Regions from separate parts of the Micromonospora sp. M42 genome, predicted to be linked through region 1. Evidence: predicted binding sites of a transcription regulator. Region 1 holds the regulator's gene; the other holds the start of a gene.

Region 1 (4,208 bases):
GGCCTGGCGTTCGGGCACGGTGGCCTGCTGCCGCTCAACGCCAGCGAGGAGTTCTTCGCCGTCGGCGCCGAGATCGGCGTGATCCTGCTGCTGGTCATGCTCGGCCTGGAGTACAGCGCCAACGAACTGGTGGGCAACCTCCGCTCGGCCGCGCCGGCCGGTCTGATCGACGCGGTGCTCAACGCGCTGCCCGGCTTCGGGTTCGCGCTGCTGCTCGGGTGGGGCTGGGTCGCCGCAGTGGTGCTCGGAGGCGTCACCTGGGTGTCGTCGTCGGGCGTGATCGCCAAGGTGCTCGGCGACCTGGGCCGGGTCGGTAACCGGGAGACGCCGGTGATCCTCTCCGTCCTGGTGATCGAGGACCTGGCGATGGCCCTCTACCTGCCGCTGGTCACCGCGCTGCTCGCCGGGGTCGGCCTGATGAAGGGCGGCATCGCGCTCGCCATCGCGGTGTTCACCGTCGTCGTGGTGCTGGCCGTGGCGATCCGGTACGGCCACCTGATCTCCGCTGCGCTCTCCGCCAAGGACCCGGAGGCGCTCCTGCTCGGGGTGCTCGGCCTGACCCTGCTGGTCGCCGGTATCGCGGCCAAACTCCAGGTCTCCGCCGCTGTCGGCGCGTTCCTGGTCGGCATCGCGTTGTCCGGGCCGGTGGCGCACCACGCCACCGAACTGCTTTCCCCGCTGCGGGATCTCTTCGCCGCTGTCTTCTTCGTGTTCTTCGGGCTGGTCACCAACCCGCTGGACATGCCGCCGGTGCTGCTGCCGGCGCTGGTGCTGGCAGTGGTCACCATGGCGACGAAGGTGGCCACCGGCTACCTGGCCGCCCGCCGGGCGGGGATCGCCGAGCCCGGTCGCTGGCGGGCCGGCCTGGCGCTGACCCCGCGCGGCGAGTTCTCCATCGTCATCGCCGGACTGGCCGTCGCGGCCGCCTACCCGGTGAACCCGAAGCTGGCGGCGCTCGCCACCGCGTACGTGTTGATCACGGTGGTGACCGGGCCGCTGCTCGCCCGGCTGCCCGACACCCAGTGGTTCAAGCAGTGGCTGCGCTCCCGCGCCGCCGCCGCCCGTGCGGCAGCGGCGTTGCCCGCGCCGACCGGGGACTGACCCGCGCCGGGCCGGACCTGCCACAGGCAGATCCGGCCCGGCGTTGTCAAATTGATCCCCGGAAGGTCTACCACTGCTCCGCTCAGCCGCGTTAACGTTTCGGCCCAGCAGCCAGGGTCCGCGGGTGGCCGGTGCCCCCGCCAGCGCAAGCGGAAGGTCGGCCGGTGAGCGTGCAGGAAGATACGTTCCACGGCTTCGCCAATCCGGTCGATCCCTCGCCCGCCGAACTCCGGGCGTGGGCCTATCAACCGGATTCGGTGCCGCTGACCTCGATGCCGCCCGACTGGGACCTGCTGGTCGCCGGTGACCATCTGGTGCAGACGCTGTTCGACCTGGCGATGGACGAGCGCTGCCCGGCCCGGCGGTTCGCGCTGCACTGCCTCTACATCTACGCCGCCGACGGCATCCGGACGAACTTCCGCGCCCATCCCAAACGCCGGTTCCGCAAGCTTGTCGAGCAGGCCGAACGCGCCGGTGACGACCTGATGCGCAACTGGGCGCACAACAGCCGCGTGCTGCTCGCCCGGCCCGACCTGTTCGTCTACCGGGACTGGTGCGAGGGCGGCCTGGTCCGCGAGAACCGCCGCCTCTGACACGTCGCCGGCTTGAACGGCGAACGGGCCGGGATCCCCCGTGGATCCCGGCCCGCACGTCGGCGGATCGTCAGGTCGACCCGCCCTGCTTCTTGCGCCTCTCGTCGTCCCGGGCCCGGTCCACGCCGTGGTCCGTCTGGTCGGCGAAGCGCCCTTCCTTGACCTTGTCGCTGAAGCGTCCCTCGGTGACCCGGTCGAACCGCTCGCGGACGTTCTCGGCCACCTTCTCCAGCCGTTCCTCGGCGCGTTCCGCCACCTTCTTAGCCGGTTCCGCCATGGCTCCCCCTGCCAACTCGGCGTCCGATTTAGGGGTTTTGGCCCTACCGGCGAGCCTAGTCGACAGCGCCCTGCCGCATCCCGCATTCCCCGACGAGCGCCCCGAACCAGGGACGCACGAGGGCCGGACGTACGAAGGCCGGCGCGGCCCCGGGGGAGCGGGGCGCGCCGGCCTTCCGGTGAAAGGTCAGCGGTCGGGAGCGCGGCGTGGTCGCCAGACGACGAGCGCGGTGGACGTGCGGTTGGTCGGCACGAGGTCGCCGCGGGCAAAGCCACCGAGCGACTCCAGCTCGGCGATCCGCCGGTACGCGGCGTCCAGCTCCGCCTCCAGCCGGGCCACCCGCTGCTGTGCCTCTTCGAGCAGCCGCTCCAACCCGATGATCCGCTTGACCCCGGCCAGGTTGATCCCGTCGTCCTGGCTGAGCCGCTGCACCTCGCGCAGCAGCACCACGTCCCGGACGCTGTACCGGCGACCACCGCCGGACGCCCGGCCCGCCTGCACCAGGCCCAGCCGGTCGTACTGGCGCAGCGTCTGGGGGTGCATTCCCGCCATCCGCGCAGCCACCGAGATCATCAACACCTTGGCCTCGTAGGCCGGGTCACCCGAGCCGACGTACTCCTCCGACATGCCCGCTCACCTCCGCTGCCGCCGTCAACTGAATCGACGTACCCGCGCGTCGAGATGTTCCCGCGCGGCGGGCGGAGTCTGCTCCGCGAAGGTCTCCAGCGCCGCCCGCGCCTCGTCCGAGACCTTCGCCGGGACCACCACGTCGAGCGTGACCAGCAGGTCACCGGCGCGGCCGTCCTTGCGTACGACGCCCTTGCCGCGGGCGCGCAGCACCCGCCCGCTGGGCGTACCCGGTGGCACCCGCAGCGTCACCGTCCCGTCCAGGGTCGGCACGCGCAGGTCGGTGCCGAGGACCGCCTCGGCGTACGTGATCGGGACGTTCAGGGTCAGATCGTCCCCGGTACGCCCGAACAGCTCGTCCGGGCGGACCTTCACCTGCACGAACAGGTCGCCGGCCGCGCCGCCCCGCTCACCGGGCTCACCCCGGCCGGCCAGGCGGATCCGCTGCCCGTCGGCCACCCCGGCCGGGAAGCGCACGTTCAGCGTGCGGGTCTTGGTGACACCGCCGGTGCCGTGGCACTCCGGGCACTTCTCCTCGACGATCGTGCCGACGCCCTGGCAGTTGCGGCACGGCTCGGAGAAGCTGAACGACCCCTGGTTGCGGGTGGTCACGCCGGCGCCGTGGCAGACCGGGCAGGCCACCGGCTGGGTACCCGGCTTCGCGCCGTTGCCGTGGCAGGTGTCGCAGACGCCGGGCGCGCGCAGCGTCAGCGGCAGCGTGACGCCGCGTACCGCATCCTCGAAATCGAGCGCCACCTCGGTCTCGACGTCCCGGCCCCGCGCCGGACCGCGCGGACGCGCCGCGCCGCCCCCGCCGCCGGAGAAGATCGAGCTGAACAGGTCGGTGAAACCGCCGCCGCCGAACCGGGTGTCCCCGCCGCCCGCGCCGCCGCCGAACAGGTCGGAGACGTCGAACGGCACGCCGCCCGGCTGGCCCGCGCCGCGGGCGCTGCGGCGGAAGGCGCCCGAGCCGAACAGCGAGCGCATCTCGTCGTACTCGCGTCGCTTCTTCTCGTCGCCCAGCACCGCGTACGCCTCGGAGACGGTCTTGAACCGCTCCTCGGCCCCGGTGTCGCCGGGGTTGTGGTCCGGGTGCGACTCCCGGGCCAGCTTGCGGTACGCCTTCTTGATCTCGTCCGAGGAGGCGGACTTCTCCACGCCCAACGCGGCGTAGTAGTCCTTCTCGATCCAGTCCTTGGAACTCACCGGTCCACCCCCTTCCACGGGTCGAAGCCCGGCCGTCCCGCCCGCCCGGTGGGGGCGGGCGGGACGTCACGGGTCGGCACTACTCCGGGTCCGCGACCGCGACCATGGCGGGCCGCAGCAGCCGCTCGCCGAGCTGGTAACCGCGGCGCATGACCTGTACGCAGGTCGACTCGGTCACGTCGGCGGAGGTCTGGTGCGCCACCGCCTCGTGCCGGGTCGGGTCGAACGGGTCGCCCTTCTCGCCGAACGCGGTCAGGCCGAACTTGCCCAGCGCGGCGGTGAGCTGCTCGGCCACGCTGCCGAACGGGCCCACCAGATCGCCGTGCTCACGGGCCCGGTCCAGGTCGTCCAGGATCGGCAGCAGCGCGCTGAGCACAGTGCCGGTGGCCTGCTCCTGGACCAGG
Region 2 (4,208 bases), 3.5 Mb from region 1:
GCCGGAGAGCGTCACCTCGCCGGTCATCCCGAACTCGGGCCGCACCGGACGCCCGGTCACCAGTGAGGCCAGCGCGGTCACCATGGTGATGCCGGCGCTCGGGCCGTCCTTCGGTACCGCGCCCGCCGGGACGTGCAGGTGGATCCGCCGCCCGGCCAGCGCGTTCGGGTCCAGCCCGTAGCGCCGCCCGTTCGATCGCAGGTACGACCACGCGATGTGCGCGGACTCCTTCATCACGTCGCCGAGCTGCCCGGTGAGCGTCAGCCCGGGCTCGCCCTCCATGGTGGTGGCCTCGATGAACAGCACGTCGCCACCGGCGCCGGTGACGGCCAGGCCGGTCGCCACGCCGGGCACGGCGGTCCGCTCGGCCGACTCCGGGGTGAACTTCGGCCGGCCCAGGTAGCGGGCCAGGTTCCCGGCGTCCACGTGTACCGGCGCGGCGTCCGTGGCGAGCGCGACGGCCACCTTGCGCAGGATCTTCGCCAGGGCCCGTTCGAGCTGCCGGACACCGGCCTCCCGGGTGTACTCGCCCGCGATCAGCGCCAGCGCGTCGTCGGCGACGCTCACCTCCTCCCCGGTCAGCCCGGCCCTTTCCCGCTGCCGGGGCAGCAGGTGGTCGCGGGCGATGGCCACCTTCTCGTCCTCGGTGTAGCCGTCCAGCGCGACCAGCTCCATCCGGTCCAGCAGCGGGCCGGGGATCGCCTCCACCACGTTGGCGGTGGCGAGGAACAGCACGTCGGACAGGTCGAGGTCGACCTCCAGGTAGTGGTCGCGGAACGTGTGGTTCTGCGCCGGGTCGAGCACCTCCAGCAGAGCCGCCGCCGGGTCGCCGGAGTAGCCGGCGGCCAGCTTGTCGACCTCGTCGAGCAGCACGACCGGGTTCATCGAGCCGGCCTCGCGCAGCGCCCGCACGATCCGGCCGGGCAGCGCGCCGACGTAGGTGCGCCGGTGGCCGCGGATCTCCGCCTCGTCCCGGACACCGCCGAGGGAGACGCGGACGAAGTTGCGGCCCAGCGCCCGGGCGACCGACTCGCCGAGGCTGGTCTTGCCGACACCGGGCGGGCCGGCCAGGGCCAGCACCGCGCCGGAGCCGCGTCCGCCGACCACGCCGAGGTTGCGCTCCGCGCGCCGGTTGCGCACCGCGAGGTACTCCAGGATGCGGTCCTTCACGTCGGCCAGGCCGGCGTGGTCGGCGTCGAGCACGACCCGCGCCGCGGCCAGGTCCGTGTTGTCAGCGGTACGCGTGCTCCACGGCATCTCCAGCACGGTGTCCAGCCAGGTACGGATCCAGCCCGCCTCGGGTGAGGCGTCACTGGCCCGTTCCAGCTTGCCGACCTCGCGCAGCGCCGCCTCGCGTACCTTCTCCGGCAGGTCGGCGGACTCCACCCGGGAGCGGTAGTCGGCGGAGCCGTCGGGCTCGTCCTCGCCGAGTTCCTTGCGGATCGCGGCGAGCTGCTGGCGGAGCAGGAACTCGCGCTGGGACTTCTCCAGCCCTTCGCGCACGTCGCTGTTGATCTGCTCGGTGACCTCCTGCTCGGCCAGGTGCTCCTTCACCCAGCCGACCAGCAGCTCCAGCCGGGCGGTGACGTCCGGCGCGGCGAGCAGCTCGGTCTTCTGCGCCAGGCTGAGCCAGGGCGCGTAGCCGGCCGAGTCGGCCAGCTCGGACAGGTCCGTCATCCGCTCCATCGCGTCGATCACCTGCCAGGCGCCGCGCTGCTGGAGCACCGAGGTCATGAGCGCGCGGTACTCGCGGGCGAGTTCCCGGGCGCGGCCCGCCGGGGCGGGCTCGTCGAGCGTCGCGGCCTCGACCCAGAGCGCGGCGCCGGGACCGGGCACGCCGGAGCCGATACGGGCCCGGACGAGACCGCGGATCACGGCGGCCGGCTCGCCGCTGGGCAGCCGGCCCACCTTCTCGATCGTGGCGACCACGCCGACGGAGCCGTACTCGCCGTCGAGGCGGGGCACGGCCAGGAGTTCCTTGTCGCCGGTGGCGCGGGCCGCGTCGACGGCGGCCTGGGTGGTCGGGTCGAGGGTGACCGGGATGACCATCCCGGGCAGCAGGACGGTGTCGGTCAGGGGAAGTACCGGAAGAGTTGCCATCGGACACCTGCCATCACGTTGGTTGAGCGTGTCTGGCTCAAGTAACAAAAGGTGTCCCTTGTTCCGGGTTGTGACCCACGCCACTGTCCGGCCTTCCCGACGCCTGTTCGCGCACCGGTCCTCTATTGGCCGCGACGCTTACCTGGCACGACCCGCCGAATGCAAAGAGGCGGGTATTGTTGCGAAATTACCGTGAGGTAAGTCAGACTCTTAGCACACCCCGCCCGACACAGGGAGTAATGGCGATGGCAAGGAAAGTAATCACCGTTCTGACCGACGACCTCGACGGCGGAAAGGCCGATCGGACCGTCGAGTTCAGCCTGGACGGCGTGGCGTACACGATCGACGTGTCCGACGAGAACGCGGGCGTACTGCGCAAGGCGCTGGACCCGTACATCAGCGCTGGCAGGCGGATCGGCCGCGGCGCCACCGAGGTCGCCCGCGCCACCCGGCGCGCGGGCCGGCCGAGCACCTCGGGAATGGACCGCGAGCAGAACCGCGCCATCCGCGAATGGGCAGCCAAGAACGGGTACGAGATTTCCGAGCGCGGGCGCATCCCGGTGTCGGTCGTCGAGGCGTACAAGAACCGCTGAGCGCTAAACACTCACCGTCGGGTATCCCAGGGTCACGCTGAGAAATCGCAGCGCCCGGCCGGCCTTTTGTGTTGTCGGTGACTTTCATCGGGCTGGAGTCCGACGGCACGAAACTTCTTCCCGGAACGATTCCCACGCTCCCCTGCCGGACCCGCCTCGCGTACCCACCACGCGGACACGACACGGCCGCGGCCACCCGGACGGTTCCCGGGCGGCCGCGGCCGTCGCGTGTCCTCAGTTGACCCGGATGCGCACCACGTCGATGGCGGGAGTCTGGTTCGCCCGCTCCATCATCGGGATGCGGTGCGAGCCGTCACCGGCCCAGACCGCACACTGCGCCACGCCCGACTGCGCCAGGCCCGGGATCTGGATCAGCACGTCGTCCGGCTGACAGTGGTCCGGGTCGGGCCGGTGGCGACGAAGAACGCCGGCACGTCCTGCGGGTTCGGGGGCTGCCGGGTGCTGCCGAGCATCCGGCAGGCGGTGTGGAAGTGGCCGCGCACCAGGCCCTGACCGTTGAGCAGCGAGCTCTCCAGGTAGTAGCCGCCCTGCCCGGCCGCGAGGAAGCGGTCCCGCACCAGGTTCTTGGTGGTCACCCGGAGCGTGAACGGCTGGTTGCGCCGCACCTGGTTCGGGAACTGCGTGATCAGCAGCGACGGATTGTTCGCCGCGGCGCCCACCTCACCGAACGCGGTGCTGACGCACCGGTTGCCGTTCTGGAAGCCGTCGTGCCCCTGCAGCTGGCTGCCGGAGCAGTCCTTGGCAAGCACGTTCAGCCCGTTGCCGCCACCGTTGTTCTGGCCGCCGCCGTTGTTGTTCCCGCCGCCGTTGTTCCCGCCGTTCTGGCCCCCGTTCTGACCGCCGTTGTTGTTGCCGCCGTTCTGACCCCCGCCGTTCTGACCCCCACCGTTGCCGGGGACGTCGGTCAACGCGCACCGGGCGAACTGGTCCAGCCCCTGCGGGCGCTGGCCGAACCGGCCGATGGCGGTGGCGATCCGGTTCAGCGCCGCGGTCCGCTTGTCCGCGAGCGGACCCAGGATCGCGTTGTTGATGAACTCGCCGCCGTTGCGGCCCTCCGCCGCGAGCCGCCGGTTCGCCTCAGCGATCTGGGACGTCAGCGCCGCCAGCTCGCGATCCACCTCGGCACGGGCCCGGCCGGGCACCTGCGGCAGCCGACCCCGGACGTCCGGGCAGGTCACGGTCGGAGTGCCGGCGCCGGCGCCACCCGCGGTCGTCTGCTGGCACTCGGCCGGCGACATCTGGCCGTCGCCCCAGTGGTTACGGACCCAGCGGCCGTTCTGCCAGGTACGGGTGCTGCTGCCCTGGCCGTCCGGGGCGGTCGCCCCCGGGCTGGCGGGCACACAGGACGCCGAGGCGGCGCGCGTGGTCGTCCGCCGGTCCTGGGCGGACGAGATCTGGGTGACGGCCACGATGCCGCCGAAGACCGCGAGCGTGCCGACCACTGCCAGCACCCGCTTGCTCCGCGCGTTACCGGATGACCGGCGCGCCCGTGTG

Evidence for each region. Region 1 encodes HspR, which represses chaperone genes until heat shock. Its sites were predicted from a motif close to TTGAGTNNNNNNNACTCAA; they were not measured.
Region 2: a site for HspR is predicted at 2,123-2,141, ahead of lon (endopeptidase La). Genes of this name have one in related genera too.

What each region holds. Positions count from the first base shown of each region.
Region 1 covers NZ_KK037233.1:4,215,282-4,219,489, forward strand. Annotated here, with positions in the region: gene MCBG_RS19390 (cation:proton antiporter) at 1-1,101, shown strand, start outside; gene MCBG_RS19395 (hypothetical protein) at 1,266-1,694, shown strand; gene MCBG_RS19400 (hypothetical protein) at 1,765-1,971, opposite strand; gene MCBG_RS19405 (heat shock protein transcriptional repressor HspR) at 2,158-2,598, opposite strand; gene dnaJ (molecular chaperone DnaJ) at 2,623-3,804, opposite strand; gene grpE (nucleotide exchange factor GrpE) at 3,884-4,208, opposite strand, start outside.
Region 2 covers NZ_KK037233.1:739,309-743,516, reverse strand. Annotated here, with positions in the region: gene lon (endopeptidase La) at 1-2,100, opposite strand, end outside; gene MCBG_RS02995 (histone-like nucleoid-structuring protein Lsr2) at 2,346-2,693, shown strand; gene MCBG_RS35000 (hypothetical protein) at 2,928-3,071, opposite strand; gene MCBG_RS02990 (hypothetical protein) at 3,065-4,208, opposite strand, start outside.